DNA from 2 places in the Mycobacterium novum genome. Region 1 is predicted to be linked to the other one. Evidence: predicted binding sites of a transcription regulator. Region 1 holds the regulator's gene; the other holds the start of a gene.
The links. The regulator LexA, encoded in region 1, represses DNA repair genes until DNA is damaged. The targets are predictions, from matches to a motif close to CGAACANNTGTTCG.
Positions count from the first base shown of each region.

Region 2: the regulator LexA is predicted to act here: its motif matches at 2,206-2,219, upstream of G6N19_RS14230 (error-prone DNA polymerase).

Region 1 is NZ_AP022562.1:3,781,260-3,798,154, reverse strand. It holds gene G6N19_RS17860 (DUF4192 domain-containing protein) at 1-796, opposite strand, end outside; gene G6N19_RS17855 (proteasome assembly chaperone family protein) at 1,083-2,066, shown strand; gene G6N19_RS17850 (peroxynitrite isomerase) at 2,076-2,561, opposite strand; gene nrdR (transcriptional regulator NrdR) at 2,598-3,062, opposite strand; gene G6N19_RS17840 (LysM peptidoglycan-binding domain-containing protein) at 3,211-3,711, opposite strand; gene lexA (transcriptional repressor LexA) at 3,924-4,607, shown strand; gene folE (GTP cyclohydrolase I FolE) at 4,624-5,229, opposite strand; gene G6N19_RS17825 (helix-turn-helix transcriptional regulator) at 5,318-5,992, shown strand; gene G6N19_RS17820 (NAD(P)H-dependent flavin oxidoreductase) at 5,989-6,972, shown strand; gene G6N19_RS17815 (nuclear transport factor 2 family protein) at 6,995-7,447, shown strand; gene G6N19_RS17810 (LGFP repeat-containing protein) at 7,448-9,400, opposite strand; gene G6N19_RS17805 (acyl-CoA dehydrogenase family protein) at 9,597-10,757, opposite strand; gene G6N19_RS17800 (DEAD/DEAH box helicase) at 10,870-12,201, opposite strand; gene hflX (GTPase HflX) at 12,474-13,874, opposite strand; gene dapF (diaminopimelate epimerase) at 13,871-14,737, opposite strand; gene miaA (tRNA (adenosine(37)-N6)-dimethylallyltransferase MiaA) at 14,742-15,662, opposite strand; gene G6N19_RS17780 (class III extradiol ring-cleavage dioxygenase family protein) at 15,659-16,327, opposite strand; gene G6N19_RS17775 (DMT family transporter) at 16,338-16,895, opposite strand, start outside.
Region 2 is NZ_AP022562.1:3,068,753-3,073,647, forward strand. It holds gene G6N19_RS14220 (MMPL/RND family transporter) at 1-1,692, opposite strand, end outside; gene G6N19_RS14225 (MmpS family transport accessory protein) at 1,689-2,120, opposite strand; gene G6N19_RS14230 (error-prone DNA polymerase) at 2,234-4,895, shown strand, end outside.

The DNA.
Region 1 (16,895 bases):
GCAGCGTGCGGGCCAATATCGACCACAGCGTCTCCGCGTCGGCGGCGTGCTCGCTGATGGCCAACGCGCACAGCGTGTCCCGTACCAGCACGTCGGTCAGCGAGCATCCCAGCCGGGCCAGCTCCGGTTCGCTCGGCTCCCGGCCGGCGGCCAGCGCGGCGACGGCTGCCAGCATCTGCTCGACGTCGCGGCGGGCCTGGCGACGTCCATCGGCCTGGCTCGCTGCGGCCCGGTCCGCCGCATGATCGTCGATCACCGCTGCCACCGCGGCACGGCGCGCCGCGTCGTCGGGGATGATCACCGCCTGCAGATCCGCCCGGCGCCGATAGAGCCGCCGGCCCTCCAGCACGGCGGCAGCGGCCAGCGGAGAGGCCTCCGGGTCGTCGACCGGGCCGCCCGCGCCGCAGCCATCGATGCAGTGCCAGCGCCCACCGTGCGCCACCCGGTCGACCACGTGCGCGCCGAGCAGCGCGATGTCGTTGCGCGACAACTCCTGCGACAGCGCGTCGACCAGTCGGCGGTGCTCGTCGTTGCAGACCGGGCAGCACGCCCCTGCCGCGTCGACGATCACCACGATGGCCCCGGCCGGGGCGGCGGCCGCGGCGACATCGGCGAGCTGGCCGACGGTGTCAGCGATGCCGTCGGACAGGTCGACCCGCAGCACCGAGCCCAACTCGCCGCCGTCGACCGACACCAGGATCAAGGATTTCTCCGGCACGAAGCCGAGGATGGCCGGCAGCGCCGCAATCAGCGCTGCCGGGCGGTTCAGAGTGAATTCGGGTTGCTTCGTCGTCATGGCAGCAACGTTGACGACGCCCACCGTCATCGGAGCGCGCCCACGTGGCGTCTGCGACCGCATTGTGGATGAACCGGCAACTGTGAGCCGACTGCTGCTCGGGGGTGTGGGCAGCCGCCGAGGCGGGAATTCCTCGTTGGGCGAACTCCGATCCCGTCGGGAATGGGGCCGGGGTGACCGGGCGTTTTCGATGACATCCGCGCACCGTTTTCCGGTGCGGCCTGACGTAAGGGAAAATGGACCGCGCGATCCGCATCGGGATCCGCACGACGAGGAGGCGAAGGCAATGGCCGAGCACCCGGACACCGGCTCCGACCGGGACCGGCACTACCAGGCCCAGCAGGGCGGCATGTACGAACTTGAGGTTCCGGCGCCGCAGCTGACATCGCCGGACGGCGAAGGTCCGGTCCTGATCCACGCGCTGGAGGGTTTCTCCGACGCCGGCCATGCGATCCGGCTGGCGGCCAGCCACCTCAAGACCGCCCTCGACAGTGAACTGGTGGCGTCGTTTGCCATCGACGACTTGCTCGACTACCGATCCCGCCGGCCGGTGATGACGTTCAAGACCGACCACTTCACCCACTACGCCGAACCCGAATTGAGCCTGTACGCGTTGCGTGACAGTGCGGGGACGCCGTTTCTGCTGCTGGCCGGCATGGAGCCGGACCTCAAGTGGGAGCGGTTCATCACCGCGGTCCGGCTGCTGGCCGAGCGGCTGGGCGTGCGGCGGACCATCGGGCTGGGCACCATCCCGATGGCGGTCCCGCACACCCGCCCGGTGACGCTGACGGCGCACTCCAACAACCGCGAGTTGATCGCCGACTTCACTCCGTGGATCGCCGAGGTGCAGGTCCCGGGCAGTGCGTCCAACCTGCTGGAGTACCGGATGGCCCAGCACGGCCACGAGGTGGTCGGGTTCACCGTGCACGTGCCGCACTATGTGTCACAGACCGACTACCCCGAGGCCGCCGAGGCACTGTTGCGGCAGGCGGCACAAACCGGCTCGTTGCAGCTGCCGCTGACCGAACTCAGCCGGGCCGCGGCCGATATCCGGGCCAAGATCGACGAACAGGTCGAGGCGAGCGCCGAGGTGGCGCAAGTGGTGACGGCGCTGGAACGCCAGTACGACGCCTTCATCGCCGCCCAGGAGAATCGCTCGCTGCTGGCCCGCGACGAGGAGCTGCCCAGCGCCGACGAACTCGGTGCCGAGTTCGAGCGGTTCCTGGCCCAGGAGGCCAGGAAGGACCGCGGCGACGACGGCACCGCCTGACGGGCGGGCCTACCCCGTTCGCCGCAGCGCGGCGGTCAGATGGTTCTGCGCCGGCTCCCCGACGGCTCCCATGTCCAGGGTGTAGGACAACTCGTCACGCGCGAGGCGGTAGCGGCGGCTCAGTGCCGTCACCTCCTTGGCCGTGGGAGCCAGCCCGATCGTCGGCGCCGACATCTCGAGTTCGATACCGTCCGCGGTCACCCTGTAGCTGCCCACCTCGATCTCGGTGATGCCGCTCGGGTGCGCCAGGACCCACTCGATCCGGCCGGGTTGGGGCACCCGGAGATAGCCGGTCTCGGCGTGCAGCGGCAGTCCGTCAGCCGCCGACTTCGTCTTCTGGCCGTAGACCAGAAACGGTTTACCGACATGGGAGAAGGTCACCTCTTCGAGGTAGTCGAACGAGGCGATGGTGGGGTATACCCCGCGTCCCCGGCCCGACCAGGTGCCCAGCAGCGGTGCCAGCTCCACAAGGTTCGGGTGCAGCTCTGGTGCCATTGGGCCAGCGTAGTGCGTGCCGCGGCGCCGCGAGCCTCAACCGGTGGTGGGCACCTGGCGGTGCTCACGCAGCGCTTCGATCTCCCGCTCGAAGTCGGCCGCCGACGAGAACGAGCGGTACACCGAGGCGAAACGCAGGTAGGCGACCTCGTCGAGTTCGCGCAGCGGACCCAGAATCGCCAATCCCACCTCGTGGCTGGGGATCTCCGGTGAGCCCGCCGCCCGCACCGCGTCCTCTACCTGTTGGGCCAGCAGATTCAGCGCATCGTCGTCGACCTGGCGGCCCTGACACGCCCGGCGCACCCCGCTGATGACCTTTTCGCGGCTGAACGGCTCGGTGACACCGCTGCGCTTGACCACCGCCAGTACCGCGGTCTCCACGGTGGAAAAGCGCCGCCCGCATTCCGGGCAGGACCGACGGCGGCGGATGGCCTGGCCTTCGTCGGTTTCGCGGGAATCCACCACCCGGGAGTCTGGATGGCGACAAAACGGGCAATGCATGGCCGCTCCTTCGCCGTGCCGAGAGCCGGACACCTGCACGCGTTGCGGCAAACCCGGCCACTGGGACAACTGTGAGCGTACCTGCGCGGGTGCCGGGCGGCGCGCCGTGCTGCCCGCATGCCGCGACCGGCCGGACATCGACGGCCGCTCAGCCGATCGGCGCGATCAGCGTCTGGCCGGCACCCAGCGCCGCCGACTCGAGACTGTTGAGCTCGCGGATCCGGTCGACGACCTGGCTCGTCGGCGCGTCGGGTGCGACCCGGGCCGCCAGGTGCTGCAGGGTCTCGCCGCTCTGGACCCGCACCACGCCCAGCTCGCCGGGCACCGCGGACCCGCCGTCGGCCATTGTCGCACCGAACTGGGCGATGAGACCGAGCCACACCGTGATTCCCGCGGCGATCAGGGCGAGCACCACGGTCGTCGCGGGCGTGATCGGTTTGGTGGGGCGGGGCCGATGCGCCGTGCGCGACATCAGCACACCGGTACCGCGATGCGACAGCGGCGCACCGTCCGGCCGCGACCGCACCACTCGCGCGGGGCGGGTGTGAACCGCGTGCGCCCGCCCTGACGTGACGGGGCGCCGCCGGGGCCCCACCGGCGCGCGCTCGGCCGGGTCGAACGTCGGAGCGAACGTGTCGATGAGCATCATGTGCGGTTCTCCCTCACTCGGCGTCGGCGACCCTGTTCGCTCGACTGTTCGAATAGTAATCGATTGTATGTTCGATTTCCGAACATGTGATCGATTCGTTGTCGAAAACATTAGCGAAAGGGTCCGACAGCCGACCGGCGGTTCGAACGTGCGCCCGACACACCTCGAACACATGTTTGATTAATGTCGGCAAGGCGACTAGATTCGCCCCTATGAGCGACAGCAGCAAGACAGCGCCAGCGCCCGACTCGACGCTTACCGCGCGGCAGCGCACCATTCTGAGCGTCATCCGCGCCTCGGTGAGCGAGCGGGGCTACCCGCCGAGCATCCGCGAGATCGGCGATGCCGTCGGCCTGACGTCGACGTCGTCGGTCGCCCACCAGCTGCGCACGCTCGAGCGCAAGGGCTATCTGCGCCGTGACCCCAATCGGCCCCGTGCCGTCGACGTCCGCGGCCCGGAGGAGTCGACCGGCTCCGACGCGGCGCCGCGCAGCGATGTCGCCGGCTCGGATGCGCTGCCCGAACCCACCTTCGTTCCGGTGCTCGGCCGGATCGCGGCCGGTGGCCCGATCCTGGCCGAGGAGGCGGTCGAGGACGTCTTCCCACTCCCCCGCGAGTTGGTGGGCGAAGGCGAGCTGTTCCTGCTCAAGGTGGTCGGTGAGTCGATGGTGGACGCCGCGATCTGCGACGGCGACTGGGTGGTGGTTCGCCAGCAGAACGTCGCCGACAACGGCGACATCGTCGCCGCGATGATCGACGGCGAGGCCACCGTCAAGACCTTCAAGCGCACCGGCGGTCAGGTATGGCTGATGCCGCACAACCCGGTTTTCGACCCGATTCCGGGCAACGACGCGGTGGTGCTGGGCAAAGTCGTCACCGTCATCCGCAAAGTCTGACGGGGCAATTCGGCGGCTACCCGGTGCTGCCGATGCCGGCCAGCGAGAAGAACTCCCGGCGGGAACGGTCGTCGCTTCGCAGCGTGCCCGACAGGGTCGAGGTGACGGTCGTGGACCCGCCGGCGTGCACGCCGCGCAACGTCATGCAGGTGTGCTCGGCGCGGATCACTACCCCGACGGCCCGCGGCTGCAGGTGGTCGGTGAGCCAGTCGGCAACCTGCTTGGTGAGCCGTTCCTGCACCTGCGGCCGGCAGGCAAAGTAATCGACCACCCGAGCCAGCTTGGACAGGCCCAGGAGCCGGTCACCGGGCAGGTAGCCGACACAGGCGGTGCCGGTGAACGGCAGCAGATGATGCTCGCAGACCGACCGGAACCCGATGTCACGCACCAGCACCAGCTCTTCGTACCCCTCCTCGTTCGGGAAGGTGGTGGCCTCGAAGGGCGTCGGGGTGAACATCTCGGCGTAGGCCCGCGCCATCCGCCGTGGCGTGTTCCGAAGCGCTTCGCCGGCGGTGGAGATGCCCAGCGCGTGCAGCAGCGCCGCGGCGGCCCGCTCGGCGGCCTCGAGGTCCGGCACCGGCCGATCGGCGACTCGCAGCTCGGCGTAGACGGCTACCGACATCTCAATCCTCCATCGACGATCATCGTTGCGTTCAGATTGGCGGCGTCAGACCCTATTTGTCAATTATTTTTGGTGTTACATTGGGACGATGAGCTACCCCCGCCGCGGCCACCCGGATCCGCTGACCCGGTTGAGCAGCCTGGACGATCCGGTACGGCAGCGGCTCTATCATTACGTGGCGTCGTGCGACGAGCCGGTAGCCCGCGAGCAGGCCGCGACCGCCGCCGGCATCAGCCGCACACTGGCCGCCTACCACCTCGACAAGCTGGCCGAGGCCGGGATCCTGTCGGTGAGCTACGCGCGGCCGGCCGGCCGCTCCGGTCCCGGCGCCGGGCGCCCCGCCAAGCGCTATGCCCGCACCCGGGACGAGCTGTCGGTGAGTGTGCCGCCCCGCAACTACCGGCTGCTGGCCGACCTGCTGGTCACCGCCATGGCCGACGACGACGCGGGGGCGGTGCGCTCGGCGGTCTCGGCGGCGGCCCGCCGGGCGGGCCGGGCCGAGGCGAGCGAACACGGCGTTTGGCAGGCCCTCCGGGAATTCGGCTACGAGCCGGCGGTCAACGACGCCGGCGACATCGAGCTGCGCAACTGTCCGTTCGAACGACTGGCGCGTCGCTACACCGAGGCGGTGTGCGGTCTCAACCTGCAACTGATCGAGGGCATGCTGGAAGGCACCGGCGAACCGCCGCGGCGGGCCACGCTGACCCCGTCGGAGCGGCGGTGCTGTGTCACCGTCCGAGCACCAAGGCGCGGTCACCGGTGAGCCTGCTGGAGTCACTGGGACTGAGCGCCCCGGTCGTGCAGGCCGGAATGGGGGGCGGGGTGGCCGGCGCAGAGCTGGCCGCCGCGGTATCGGCGGCCGGTGGCTTGGGCACCGTCGGGCTCAGCGATCCGCGCAGCTTCGCCACCGAGCTGCGCCGCGCCGTGGCGCTGGCCGGCGGGCGCCCGGTGGCAGCCAATCTGCTGGTGCCGTTCGTCCGCCGGGCCCATATCGACGCGTGCATCGCGGCCGGTGCCGCCCTGGTGGTGTTTCACGACGGCGCTCCCGCGCGCTGGATCGCCGCGCTGCGGGCCGCGCGAATCCCGGTGCTGTGCACCGCCGGTGATGTCGCCCAGACCCGCCGGGCACTGGCTGCCGGCGCTGACGGTCTGGTGGCCCAAGGCGTCGAGGCCGGCGGCCACCTGGTGGCCGATCGACCGCTCAGTGTGACGTTGCCTGAGGTGCTCGGTGCCGCCGACGGCGCCCCGGTGCTGGCAGCAGGCGGGGTCGCCGATGCCGACGACGTCCGGGCGCTGCTGGCCGCCGGTGCCGTGGGGGCGGTCGCCGGGACCCGCTTTCTGCTCACCGAGGAGTCGCGCGCCCACCCCGGCTACAAGCAGAAGGTGCTGGATGCGCAACGAACCATCCGCACCATGTTGTTCGGGGTGGGCTGGCCGCTGGCCCACCGGGTCGTTCCCAATGTCCTCACCGAACGCTGGTGTGCGCGAGATGAACTCGGTCCGCCGGCGGTGCGGGCATTCAACCGGATCGGTGCGCCGCTGGGGCGGCTGATGCCGCTGGGCGCGCTGGGGACGATCCTGGCCGCGCAGCGGACAGCCGTGCCGCTCTACACCCCGGCATTGCCGTTGGCCGGAATGGACCCGGCCGCAGTGGACCGGTCAGCGCTCTACGCCGGCGAGACCAGCCGGCGCATCCATGACATCGTTCCGGCAGCCGAGGCACTGGCACGGCTGACACCGTAACGAATCACCGAGGGAGATCACCATGTTCGGCCCGTGCCCACCTTTCGATGCGGAGTCGGCGCGCCGTAAGGTCCGAGCCGCCGAAGACGCCTGGAACACCCGCGACCCTGAACGGGTGGCGCAGGCCTACACCGACGACTCGGTCTGGCGTAACCGAGACGAGTTCGTCACCGGGCGCGCCGAGATCGTCGCGTTCCTGCGGCGCAAGTGGGCCCGTGAACGCGACTACGCGCTGCGCAAGGAGCTGTGGTGCCACCACGACAACCGAATCGCGGTGCGCTACCAGTACGAAAGCCGTGACGCGACCGGCCAGTGGTGGCGCAGCTACGGCAACGAACTGTGGGAGTTCGCCGACGACGGCCGGATGAGCCGCCGCGAGTCCAGCATCGACGACGTCGCCATCACCGAGGATCAGCGACGGATCTTCGGGCCCCGCACCGACAGTGACGAGCACACGCCCCTGCCGCTGCGGTGATCAGCCGGCCCTGGTGAACCCGTTGAGCCGGGCCGCCTCCTCGGTGGCGAACCAGATCTCGGCCAGCGTGTCGTCGTACAGCGCATTCTGCGGCGTGTAGTAGAGCCCCGAGCCGATGTTCGCCTTGATCGGGTAGCCGTCCGGCTGCTGGTAGGGGTCGTCCAGCGGCAGGTGCATCACCGGATGCGCCGACTCCCCGGCCCCGAAGCTGCGCTGGCCGGAGCCGAAGCCACGTGACGGCGTCGAGGATCCGAAGGCGCCCGAGTCGGTGGCCGACGCCCCGTGCCCCACCGCGTGCCGACCGGTTCCCAGGTCCTCCTCGGTCACCACCCGCGTCGGCGCGGTGTCGGCGTCGTCATCGTCGTCCGGCTCGTTGTCGGCCTCGGCCTCGCCGTAGCGCAGCCAGGGCGCCTCCGGTAGCGGCTGACCGAGCGCCTCGGCCTCGGGCGCCGCACCGAACGACGACGAGCTGCCGTAGCGGCTCGGCAGCCGGACGGTGCCCTCGTGGTCCAGCTGTTCATGGTGCGCCCACTGCTCGTCATCGTCGTCGTAGTCGTCACTGACCGGCGCGGGCACCGCGACCGGCGGGCGTGCGGACGACGGAGCCGGCCGGCGCCGCTGCCACCACATCGCCGCGCCCGCCAGCGCCCCCAGCACCGCCAGCACCGCGACCGGGATCAGCACCCACAACCAGTTCCAGTGCGTCTCGGTGCCGGTACCGGTCGTGGTCGCCGTGCTGCCGTTCGGCAGGTTCATGCCGGGGATCTGCAGGCCCGCCAGCGCCGGCGCGAGATCGGCCGGCTCGGTGCTGAAGGCGTTGTTCGCCTGGTTCCACGACACCGTCCCGCCGGTGAACTTCTGCGAGACCACGTCTCCGTCGACGGTCTGGTCGCCCACCGGGGCGCCGAGCTTTCCTGAAGCACCATCGAGCTTGTCCCAGGCCGCCTTCATCGCACTGCGCACCACGAAGGCGCCGTTGTCGGGGCTGAAGAAGATCACCGGGTCGTCGTCGGCGGCGAACGACGCGAACTTGCTCCCGGCGATGGCACCGTCAGCCGTGCCGGTGATCGGGAAGCCCAGATCGCTGCCGGCCGGGCCGCCCAGCGACTCGTACTTGGCCAGGACGTCGCCGTCCAACGCGTAGGCCCCGGTGGCCGGGGCGAAGTAGACCTTGCCCCGGACGAAATCCTGGCCCGCTCCGTCGCTGCCGACCACGTACTGGTCGCCCTGCTTGGCCCCGAGCGAGCCCGATGCGCCGCCCGTGGCGCGCCACGCCTGGTCGATGGCCGCGGTCGGATCGAGCTGAACCTGCAGCTCGGCCAGCTGGGCCGCCAACTCCGGCGGCACCGTGGTGAACGTCCGAGTCGCGCCGTCGAAGGACAGCGCACCGGCGCTGAACTTCTGGGTCACCACCGCGCCGTCGTAGTTCTCGTCGTCGACCGGCACGCCCAGCGCTCCGGTGGAGCTGCCCAGCTTGTCCCAGGCCGCATTCATCGGGCCGCGCACCACATGGGCGCCGTGTTCGGCCGTCCAGTAGATCACCGGGTTGTCGGCACCGGACAAGATGGCCACCCGGCTGTCGGGCACCAGCCCCGGCACCTCATCGCTGCTGGGGAACCCCAGGCCGCTGGTCGCCGCCCCACCCATCGACTCGTACTTCTCGAGGATCGCGCCGAACAGCGCCTTGGCCCCGGTCTCCGGTGTGAAGAAGATCGTGCCGCCGGCGAAGTCCTGCGCGAAGCCGACACCGGCCGGATGCACGTCGCCCTTGGGCGGCCCCAGCGGCGAGCCGTCACCTCCGGCCGCCTGCCATGCCGCCGTGATGGCGTCGTGAGCCTCACTGTCGGGCGTTGCCGCCGCGGTCTGCATCGACAACAGCACGGTGACCGTCGCCGCGAGGCCGAGCGCCATGCGCACCGCCATCTTGCCGAACCGATCTTTCCGACTAGTCACCAGCCCTCCCAGGCACCGCAATCGACGCAAATGTTTCCGGCATAAACTTTCCCGCAATCGACCCGTATTGCGAAGCGAAGTCATCGATATTGCGGAAACAGATACCCACCCGATGCCGAAAAGTTGCCGACCCGCATAGCGACGACGAGGCCCCGCCCACGGCTGAACACGCAGGTCAGGGCCCCGTCTGTAAGAATCAGACGCCCAGGCTGCGGCCGATGATCTCTTTCATGATCTCGGTGGTGCCGCCGTAGATGGTCTGCACCCGCGCATCCAGGTAGGCCCGCGCGATCGGATATTCGCGCATGTAGCCGTAGCCGCCATGCAACTGCAGGCAGCGGTCGATCAAGTGGACCTGCTTCTCGGTGCTGTACCACTTGGCCATCGCGGCCTGTTCCACCGTCAGCTGCTTGTCCAGGTGCAACCGGATGAACTCGTCGACCATCATCCGCACCACGGTGGACTCGGTGGCCAGCTCGGCGAGCAGGAACCGGCTGTTCTGGAAGCTGCCGATCGGTTTGCCGAACGCCTTGCGCTCCTTGGTGTAGGTGATCGTCTGCTCCAGCGTGGCCTCCATCGCCGCGGCGGCCATGATCGCGATGGAGATCCGCTCCTGCGGCAGATTCTGCATCAGGTAGATGAAGCCCATACCCTCCTGGCCCAGCAGGTTCTCCACCGGCACATGCACGTCGGTGAACGACAGCTCGGCGGTGTCCTGGGCGTCCAGCCCGACCTTGTCCAGGTGGCGGCCGCGCTCGAAGCCCGCCATGCCGCGCTCCACCACCAACAGGGAAAAGCCCTGGGCGCCCTTCTCCGGGTCGGTCTGGGCGACCACGATCACCAGGTCGGAGTGGATGCCGTTGGTGATGAAGGTCTTGGACCCGTTGAGCACGTAGTGGTTGCCCTGCTTGACCGCCCGGGTCTTGATGCCTTGGAGGTCACTGCCGGTGCCTGGCTCGGTCATCGCGATCGCCGTGATCAGCTCACCGGTGCAGAACTTGGGCAGCCAGCGCTGCTTCTGCTCCTCGTTGCACAACTCCAGCAGGTAGGGGGCACAGACGTCGTTGTGCAGGCTGAAACCGATGCCGCTGTAGCGACCGGCGGTGGTCTCTTCGGTGATGATCGTGTTGTAGCGGAAGTCGGGGTTGCCGCCGCCGCCGTACTCCTCTGGCACCGCCATGCCCAAAAAGCCCTGCTTGCCGGCTTCGAGCCAGACGCCGCGGTCGACGATCTTGGCCTTCTCCCACTCCTCGTGGTGCGGCGCGACGTGGCGGTCCAGAAACCCCCGGTAGGACTCCCGGAACAGCTCGTGCTCGGGCTCGAACAGGGTTCGCTGGTACTTGACTGCGGCGCTCATCGCCTGACCTCCGAGATCGACGGAAACTTTCCGACGACAATAGACCAACCGGATGGTTGGGAGGTCAGAGGCCCGCTAGCCGGCCACTTCACTTGGATGTCTCCGGTGCGGATTACCGCGCGTCCGCCCCGGTACGGCGCGCTCCGCCCCGCCGTGCCGGTCGCTGGGCGGCTCCCGGCGCCGCGGCGCGACGTCGACGGGCGCCGCCCGATCCGCGGTTCTTCGGCGAAGCGGGGCGCGGCGGCGGGGCCGCCTTGGGGGCGGGCATCTGCAACGGGGCGACGTCGCCGACCAACGCTTGCACCGGCATCGAGTCGACGCCGACCTGTTGCGGGGCGACGGTGATCCCGGCCCGGCGCAGCAGTACCTGGGTGTCCCTGCGCTGTTCGGGCAACACCACGGTGACCACGTCGCCGGCGCTACCGGCGCGTGCGGTGCGGCCCGAGCGGTGCAGGTAGGCCTTGTGTTCGGCCGGCGGGTCGACGTGGACCACCAGCTGCACCTCATCGACGTGCACGCCGCGCGCAGCGATGTCGGTGGCCACCAGCACCCGAGCCGCCCCGGTGCTGAACGCGGCCAGGTTGCGGTCCCGCGCGGGCTGAGACAGATTGCCGTGCAGGTCCACTGACGGGATGCCGGACTCGGTCAGTTGCTTGGCGAGCTTGCGGGCCTGATGTTTGGTGCGCATGAACAGGATTCGGCGGCCGGTGCCGGACGCCAACCGGTGCACCAGATCCTTCTTGTCCTGCGCCCCCGCGACGTGAAACACGTGATGCGTCATGGCCGGCGGCGGCGCTGCGACGTCGTCGACCTCGTGCGACACCGGATCGTGCAGGAAGCGCCGCACCAGCTTGTCCACTCCGTTGTCGAGGGTCGCCGAGAACAGCAACCGCTGGCCGGTGGGCGGCGTAGCGGCCAGAATCCGCGTGACGCCCGGCAGGAATCCGAGGTCGGCCATGTGGTCGGCTTCGTCGAGCACGGTGATCTGCACGGCGTCCAGGCTGATCAGCTTCTGCTTCATCAAATCTTCGAGGCGCCCCGGGCAGGCCACCACGATGTCGACGCCGCCGCGCAGCGCCGTCTCCTGCCGGCTCTGCGCCACCCCGCCGAAGATGGTGGTGACCTTCAAGCCGTAAGCCGCCGCAAGCGGTTTGACCGTCGCGGTGATCTGGGTGGCCAACTCCCGGGTGGGCGCGAGCACCAGGCCCGACGGCCGGTTCGGGCGCCGCTTGACGTCGGCCAGCCCAGCTACCAACGGAATTGAGAACGCCAGCGTCTTGCCGCTGCCCGTCTTTCCGCGGCCCAGCACGTCGCGCCCCGACAGGGTGTCGGGCAGGGTATGGATCTGGATCGGAAACGGCGCGGTGATCTCGTTGTCGTGCAACGCCGCCACCAGTGGGGCGGGCACGCCGAGGTCGGCGAAGGATACAACAGATTTAATCATTGAGTGCGGTGCCTTTCCGGCATCGGTTGCGCTGCTCGAGCCATGACGACGAGGTCGGGTGACTGGCGGCGCAAAGTGGCGAGATTGCCGGTGGGCAAAATCGATCGCCGCGAGAAGAGCTTGTGCTGGACGCACCGTCCACCGGATATGGGTGGCGTGTAAGCGTTCCACGACGTACCGGCGTCCTTTGACGCCAGCGTTGGTTGTGACCCTAGCGCACCGGTGCGCGCAGCCCGAAACTTCTGTGACCGATCACACGCCGCGCGCGGCTGCTACGCCTGGCCGAATTCTCGCAGGCTGGCGGCCAGCGCCGCCGGTACCCGCGCCCGGATGCGGGTGCCGCCCTCGCCGTGCTCGGCTTGGGTGAGCCGGCCCTGTTCATGCACCCGGGCCACCAAATCGCCACGCTCGTAAGGGATGACGACGTCCACAGCAGTGTCGGCCGGCGCCACCAACTGCCCCATCCGGCGGCGCAGCGACTCGATACCGTCGCCGGTGTGAGCCGAGACGAACACCGCGTCGGGCAGCGCGCGACGCAACTGGGCCAGCGCCAGGTCCCCGGCGGCGTCGATCTTGTTGACTACCAACAGTTCCGGCGCAGGCTTGGCGTCCCGCTCGGCGATCACCTCGGAGATCACCTGGCGCACCGCGCTGATCTGGGCCAGCGGCGCGGGATCGGCGCCGTCGACCACATGCAGCAACAGGTCGGCGTCGGCGACCTCCTCCAGCGTGGACCGGAACGCCTCCACCAACTGGGTGGGCAGATGCCGTACGAATCCGACGGTGTCGGTGAGCACGAAGGGCCTGTCGTCCTCGAAAAGACCACGGCGCGTGGTGGGTTCGAGTGTGGCGAACAATGCGTCCTGCACCAGCACCCCGGCGCCGGTCAGCGCGTTGAGCAGACTGGACTTGCCGGCGTTGGTGTAGCCCACGATCGCGACGGAGGGAACGTCGCTGTGCAGGCGCCGGCTGCGCTGGGTGTCGCGCACCTGCTTCATCGCCTTGATTTCGCGGCGCAACTTGGCCATCCGCTCCCGGATGCGTCGCCGGTCGGTTTCGATCTTGGTCTCACCGGGGCCGCGCAAGCCCACCCCGCCGCCGCTGCCGCCGGCCCGGCCGCCGGCCTGCCGTGACATCGACTCGCCCCAGCCGCGCAGCCGCGGCAGCATGTAGGCCATCTGCGCCAGCGCCACCTGGGCTTTGCCCTCGGCGCTGGTGGCGTGCTGGGCGAAGATGTCCAGGATCAGCGCGGTGCGGTCGATCACCTTGACCTTGACCGCCTTCTCCAGCGCGGTCAGCTGCGCCGGGGACAGCTCGCCGTCACAGATGACGGTGTCGGCGCCGGTGGCCAAGACCACCTCACGCAACTCGACGGCCTTGCCGGAGCCGATGTAGGTGGACGGGTCGGGCCGGTCGCGGCGCTGGATCAGGCCCTCGAGCACCTGCGAGCCGGCGGTCTCGGCCAGCGCGGCCAACTCCACCATGCTGGCGTCGGCCTCGGCGGCACTGCCCTCGGTCCACACCCCGACCAGCACCACCCGTTCGAGGCGCAGTTGGCGGTATTCGACCTCGGAGACGTCGGCGAGTTCGGTGGACAACCCCGCGACCCGGCGCAGCGCCGTGCGGTCGTCGAGGGCCAGTTCACCGGTGCTGGGAAGCTCGGGATGACTCACTGCGCCGACCACCACCCCGCCGCGATGTCGCCGCGGGCTACCAGCTCCGACGGGCCGCGCAGATAACTGGTCGCCTCGGTGACGATGACGCGGACCTGCCCGCCCGGGATGTCGACCCGCAGTGTGCCGGTCGACGCGCCGGCGTCGGCCAGTGCGGCCACCGCGGCGGCCACCGTGCCGGTCCCGCATGACCGGGTCTCCCCGACCCCGCGCTCATGCACCCGCATCGACACCGCGCCGTCACGGGCGGCGGTCAGGACTTCGACGTTCACCCCGTTCGGGAACTGCCCGCGGTCGAAACTGACCGGTGCGGCCACATCCAGCGCGGCCAGCTCGGCCGCCGACAGTGCCGGATCCACGCACGCCAGATGCGGATTGCCCACGTCGACGGCGAGCCCGGCGAATCGCCGCCCGCCCACCACCGCCTCGCCCGGACCCAGCGTGTTGGCCTTGCCCATGTCGACGGTGACTTCGGCCCGCACGTCGTCGGCGTGGTGCACGGTGATCGGCCGCGGCCCGGCCAGCGAGCCGACGACGAACTCATCGGCCGATTCCAGGCCGGCGGCGCGCAGGTAGTGGGCGAAGACCCGGACCCCGTTGCCGCACATCTCGGCCACCGAGCCGTCGGCGTTGCGGTAGTCCATGAACCAGTCGCCGGCCGACACCCCCTCGGGCAGCTGGTCGAGCACGCCGGCGGTGACCGCGGCCCCGGCCGTGGTGACGCGCAGCACTCCGTCGGCGCCCAGGCCGCGGCGCCGGTCACACAGCGCGCTCACCGCGGCGGCCGTCAGGTCCAGTTCCACCCCTAGGTCCGGCAATACGACGAAGTCGTTCTGGGTGCCGTGGCCCTTGGCGAAAAGCATGTGCTCAGGATACGTGCCGCCACGCGGCCAGTGCCGCGTCGAGCAGTCCGCCGCCGGCGCCGTCCAACCATTCGATGCGGTGGTCGCGGCGGAACCAGGACCGCTGTCGGCGCACGTAGCGGCGGGTCCCGATGAAGGTCGGCTCGCGGGCGCCGTCACCGTTGCCGCCCGCATCGAGGTCGGCGATCACCTGGGCGTAGCCCAGCGCCCGGGCGGCGGTGACCCCGTCGCGCAACCCGGTCTTCAGCAGCCCCACCACCTCGGCCACCAGGCCGCAGTCGAACATCGTCGCGGTCCGGGCGGCCAGCCGTTCGTCGAGAAGCACGGTGTCGCAGTCCAATCCGATGATCGCGGTGTCCCAGCGGGGGACGCCGATGGTGGGCGCAGACGCGGCGAATGGCCGGCCGGTCAGCGCCACGACTTCGAGTGCCCGCACGATGCGCCGGCCGTCGGTGGGCAGGATCGCCGTCGCCGCAGCCGGGTCGGCGGCGGCCAGTTCGGCATGCAGCGCGGCCACTCCGATGTCGGCGAGCCGCTGCTCGTAGCGCGCCCGCACCGCGGGGTCGGTGGCGGGAAAGGACCAGTCGTCGAGCAGCGCCTGCAGGTAGAGCATCGATCCCCCGACGATGATCGGTACCGCGCCGCGGTTCATGATCGCCTCGACATCCGCGGCGGCCGCCTGCTGGTAGCGGGCGACCGTCGCGGTCGCGGTGACGTCGAGGACGTCGAGCTGGTGGTGCGGGATGCCGCGTCGCTCCCCCGGCGACAGCTTGGCGGTGCCGATGTCCATGCCCCGGTAGAGCTGCATGGCGTCGGCGTTCACGATTTCAGCTGATCTCCCCGACTTTTCCAGACCTTCGGCCAGTTCCAGCGCGAGCTGCGACTTGCCGGTGCCGGTCGGCCCGACAACCGCGATCGGCCTCACGGCTCCCAGACCCCGACGAAGTAGCCCACCCCGTAGGGGGCGTCGCGGTAGAGCTGCGTGGCGGAACGCGGCCGGTGCCCGACCAGCCCGGCCAGTGCCGCGAACGCCGCCCGGCCGACGACCTGCGGCGGCAACCCCACCAGGCCGGCTACATCGCCGCCGGCCAGCGCGTCGTCGAGGGCACGCTGGACGTCGACGTCGGCGGGGTGATGTCCGCCGGGGGCCGCCGCGGTCAAGGTGTTGGCCCCGTCGGCCAGCACCAGCACCCCGATCGGCTCGCCCGACTGCTCGATGTCGGCGCGCAGCCGCCTCCCGGCGGCCAACGCCGCATCCGGGTCGGTGTGGGCATGCACCGCCACCTCGCCGTCCGGGCGCAGCTGGGCGCTGATCCACCCTGCGACCAGGGCGCACAGCGGCAGGTCGGCCGACCGAGTGGCACCGGGCGACAGCCCTACGGAGACCTCGGTCCCGTATCCGGCGAAACTGCCGGCGCTGTCGGGCCCCCATGTCCCCTCGGCACCGGCGCCCAGGGCCACCCAGCGCGGCGGCAACACCTCGGCGGCCGCCAGCGCCGCGGCCCGCAATTCGGCGGCCTCGGGGGCGCTACCGGCCAGTTCGGGCACCAGAACCGGCGCCGACGGGATGATCGCGATCGGTCCCAGCACGAGACCCCGGCTAGGTCGTCGGTGACGCCACCGGCGTTTCCCGGTCTGCGCCTCCGGCTTCAGCGACGATGGTGGCGGCCTCGCCCCGGGCCAAGGCCGCCGTCGCGATGACGATCAGCACCACCCCGATGATCACCGCGGCGTCCTCGACCCCGCCGGCCTGAATGTGCTCGTTGAGCAGCAGCACGCCCAGCGCACTGGCCACCAGGGGTTTGGCCACGATCATCGTCGGCATCGATGCCGTCAAGGCGCCGGCCCGGAACGCCGATTGCTGGAAGATCATCCCGGCCAGCGTCGCGGCCAGCCAGGGCACCACCACGGGCGACTCCAGCGCGTCTTCCAGACCCTCGGCTTTGATCAGCTCCACCAGCACTTTCGTCAGCAATGCGAACACCGCCAGCGAGGTACCGGCCACCACGGCCAGCAGCACCGCGGCGGCCGGCCGGCCCCGGAGTCTGCGGGCAGCCACCGCGCAGGCCAGCAACAACGTGACCACCACCACCGACACCGCGATCCAGGTGCGCGCCGGCGCGTGCTGTTTGCCCTCGGTCGGGTCGCCGACGATCAC
Region 2 (4,895 bases), 720 kb from region 1:
GATGTCGCCGAGCATGATGTGCATCTTTTGGGCCATGGCGTCGGTGGTCACCGACATCTCCCGGGTCACTTCCAGCATCGCCTTCATGCTGTCGACGGAGACCTGCATGTCCTCGCCCATTTTCAGCATGTTTCGCATGCTGTCGAGCTGGTACTTCATGTTCAGCTGCTGAGTGGTGCCCTGCATGCTGATCGCGAACGGGATCGTGGTGTGTTCGATCGGGGTGCCCAGCGGCCGGGTGATGGTCTGCACCCGCCCGACGCCCGGTACCTCGAACACCCGCTTGGCAATTCGGTTGATGACCAGGAAGTCAGCCGGGTTGCGCAGGTCGTGGTCGGCCTCGATCATCAGCAGTTCCGGGTTCATCCGGGCCTGGGAGAAGTGCCGGTCGGCGGCGGCGTAGCCGATGTTGGCCGGCACGTAATCCGGCATGTACTCCCGGTCGTTGTAGTTGGTCTCATACCCCGGCAGGGTGAGCAGCCCGACCAGGCAGACCCCGGTGGTGGCCACCAGCACCGGTCCCGGCCAGCGCACGATCATCGCGCCGAGCCGCCGCCAGGCGCGGATCCGCATCGCCCGCTTGGGCTCGAGCATCCCGAAGCGGCTGGCGACTGCCACCACGGCGGCGCCGAAGGTCAGCGCCGCGAACGTCACCACCACCATGCCGATCGCCAGCGGGACACCCAGTGACTTGAAGTAGGGCAATCGGGTGAAGGACAGGCAGAAGGTCGCACCGGCGATGGTCAGCCCCGAGCCCAGGATCACGTGCGCGGTGCCGTGATACATGGTGTGGAACGCCGACTCCTTGTCCTCGCCGAGCGCTCTGGCCTCTTGATAGCGGCCGAGCAGGAAGATCGCATAGTCCGTCGACGCGGCGATGGCCAGCGTCACCAGCAGGTTCACCGCGAACGTCGACAGCCCGATGATGTTGTAGAAGCCGAGCACGGCCACGATGCCGCGCGCGGCGCTCAACTCGAACACCACCATGCCCAGCACCAGCAGCACCGTGCCGATCGACCGGTAGAAGTTCAGCAGCATCACGATGATCACCGCGAACGTCAGCGCGGTGATCACCTTCAGGCTCTTGTCGCCGGCGATGTGTTGATCGGCGTTGAGGGCGGCCCCGCCGGTGACGTAGGCGTGCACGCCGGGCGGTGCGGGGGTGTCGGCGATGATCTTCTGGACGGCCTTGACCGAGTCGTTGGCCAGCGTCTCGCCCATGTTGCCGGCCAGGTAGACCTGCACGTAGGCGGCCTTGCCGTCCGGGCTCTGCGACCCCGCCGCGGTCAGCGGGTCACTCCAGAAGTCCTGGATGTGCTCGACGTGCTCGGTGTCGGCCGCCATCTTGGCGACCAGCTCGTCGTAGTACTTGTGCGCCTCATCGCCGAGCGGCTGGTCGCCTTCGAGGACCACCATCGCCGAGCTGTCGGACTTGAACTCATCGAAGGTCTTGCCGATGCGCATCATCGAGATCATCGACGGGGCGTCTTTGGGGGCCATCGATACCGCGCGCATCGCGCCGACCTCGTCGAGTTGCGGCACGATGACGTTCACCACCACGGTGATGGCCACCCAGATCAGAATGACCGGCACCGCCAGCCGGCGGATCCATGTCGCGATGGCGCCGCGGTGCGGCGGCTGCGCCGCCGGCAGCGTTTCGGTCGGGGTGTCGTCGCTGATGTGTTTGCTCATCCTGATTTCACAATGCAGAAGGTCTGGGCGCTCACGGGGCTGCTGGAGACGCGTTCGTCCTTGAGCTCGCCGTCGATGGTGACCCGGCAGCCGATGGTGCTGCCATCACCTTGCGCGACGATGTTGGGGCTCACCGCCGGGTTGGTGGTCGACAGGGTCAGCGACCACGGCAGGCTGGCGCCGTCGACCCGCTGCGGCGTTGCCTCCAGGTCCAGATAGTTGATGTCGGCGTAGGTCCCGTCCGGACTGAAGATGTCGTAGACCACCACCTTGGGGTGGAACGGCTTGGTGTCCTCGAACGGCGCGGCGCTGCTGCCGCTGTCATCACCGCCGAAGTAGCCGCGAATGCGATGCACGACGAACCCCCCCACCAAGAGAACCATCACGATGAGCAGGGGTAACCACGCGCGTCTGACAACGCCGAACATGAAAGCAGTGGGCCTTTCGCATCGTGTCGGAACCTGACACAGATTAGTGCATCAAAGTTCTTTTTCACACTCCACCCAAGCGTCTCGTACATATGTTCGATAGATTGTCGGGTATGGGCTGGGGAAGCGGCCCGCCGAGCTGGGCGGAAATGGAGCGAGTGCTCGATGGTAAGCCTCGTCACACCCGTGGTGTGTCGGCTGATCGCGAGCCCACGGAGCCGCGGCCCGAGCGCCCGCCGCCGCGCGGCCCGACGGTTCCCTATGCCGAGTTGCACGCGCACTCGGCGTACAGCTTCTTGGACGGGGCCAGCACCCCGCAGGAGCTGGTCGTCGAGGCCGCCCGGCTGGGCCTGCGGGCGATCGCGCTGACCGACCACAACGGGTTATACGGGGTGGTGCGGTTCGCCGAGGCGGCCGCGGAGCTCGCCGCCGCGGGGCAGGAGATCGCCACCGTTTACGGCGCCGAGCTGTCGCTGGGGCCGGGCGCGCGCACCGACGACCCGGACCCGCCCGGCCCGCACCTGCTGGTGCTGGCCCGCGGCCCGGAGGGCTACCGGCGGTTGTCGCGGCAGATCGCCGCCGCGCACCTGGCCGGCGAGAAGGACAGGCCGCGTTTCGATCTGGACGTGCTGACCGAGGCGGCCGACGGGCACTGGCACATCCTGACCGGATGCCGCAAGGGCCACGTCCGCCAGGCGCTGGCCGCCGGCGGGCCGGATGCCGCGGCCACGGCGCTGGCCGACCTGGTGGACCGGTTCGGGGCCGCGCGGGTCAGCGTCGAGCTGACCCGGCACGGCGATCCTTACGACGACGAGCACAATGCGGCGCTGGCCGCGCTGGCGCCCCGGTTCGGGGTCTCGGTGGTGGCCACCACCGCTGCGCATTTCGCCGGGCCGTCGCGGGCGCGACTGGCGATGGCGATGGGGGCGATCCGCGCCCGACAGTCCCTGGATGCCGCCGCCGGCCGGCTGGCCCCGCTGGGCGGTTCGCATCTGCGTTCCGGCGCCGAGATGGCCCGGTTGTTCGCCGCGCACCCGTCGGCGGTGCCGGCGGCGGCCGAGCTCGGCGAACGATGCGCGTTTCCGCTGGCGCTGATCGCCCCGCGGCTGCCGCCGTTTGCCGTCCCGGACGGACACACCGAGGACAGCTGGCTGCGGCGGCTGGCCCTGGCCGGCGCCGAACAGCGCTACGGCCCGCCCTCGGGTGCCCCGCGTGCTTACGCTCAGATCGAGCGTGAACTGGAAGTCATTGCGCAGCTGGGCTTTCCGGGCTACTTCCTGGTGGTGCACGACATCACCCGGTTCTGCCGGGACAGCGACATCCTGTGCCAGGGCCGGGGGTCGGCGGCGAACTCCGCGGTCTGCTACGCCCTCGGCGTCACCGCGGTCGACCCGGTGGCCAATGAGCTGCTGTTCGAGCGGTTCTTATCCCCGGCCCGCGACGGCCCACCCGACATCGATATCGACATCGAGTCGGATCGGCGCGAAGAGGTGATCCAGTACGTCTACGACAAATACGGCCGCGACCACGCCGCCCAGGTCGCCAACGTCATCACCTACCGGGGCCGCAGCGCCGTGCGGGACATGGCCCGCGCGCTGGGTTACTCGCCGGGGCAGCAGGACGCCTGGAGTAAGCAGCTGGGCCGCTGGGGCTCATTGCACCGCGCCGAAGACGCTGATATCCAAGGTATTCCCGGCCCGGTGATCGACCTGGCCACCCAGATCGCCGACCTGCCACGGCATCTGGGCATCCACTCCGGCGGCATGGTGATCTGTGACCGCCCGATCGCCGACGTGTGCCCGGTGGAATGGGCGCGGATGCCCGGCCGCAGTGTGCTGCAGTGGGACAAAGACGACTGTGCGGCCATCGGTTTGGTGAAGTTCGATCTGCTGGGGCTGGGCATGCTCTCGGCGCTGCACTACGCGATCGACCTGGTTGCCGAGCACAAGGGCATCGAGGTGGACCTGGCCGCGATCGATCTGTCCGAACCGGCGGTGTATGAGATGTTGGCCCGCGCCGACTCGGTGGGGGTGTTCCAGGTGGAGTCGCGCGCGCAGATGGCCACCCTGCCGCGGCTGCGCCCGCGGGTGTTCTACGACCTGGTGGTGCAAGTGGCGCTGATCCGCCCCGGGCCGATCCAGGGCGGGTCGGTACACCCCTACATTCGCCGCCGCAACGGCGTCGACCCGGTGACCTACGAGCATCCGTGTATGGAGCGTGCGCTGCGGAAAACCCTGGGAATTCCGTTGTTTCAAGAGCAGCTGATGACGCTGGCGGTGGACTGCGCCGGTTTCACCGCGGGGGAGGCCGACCAGTTGCGGCGCGCGATGGGATCCAAGCGGTCACCGGAGCGGATGCGCCGGCTGCGAGACCGGTTCTATGACGGCATGGCGCAGTGCCACGGCATCACCGGTGCGGTGGCGATGAGGATCTACGAGAAGCTGGAAGCCTTCGCCAACTACGGGTTCCCGGAGAGCCACGCGATGAGCTTCGCGTCGCTGGTGTTCTACTCGTCCTGGTTCAAGCTGCATCACCCGGCAGCGTTCTGCGCCGCCCTGCTGCGGGCGCAACCGATGGGCTTCTATTCGCCGCAGTCGCTGGTCGCCGACGCCCGTCGGCACGGGGTCGTCGTGCACGGCCCGGACGTCAACGCCAGCCTGGCGCACGCCACGCTGGAGGAGGCCGGCCTGCAGGTACGGCTCGGGTTGGGGGCCGTCCGCGGTATCGGTGTCGACCTGGCTGAGCGGCTGGTGGCCGATCGTGCGGCCCATGGCC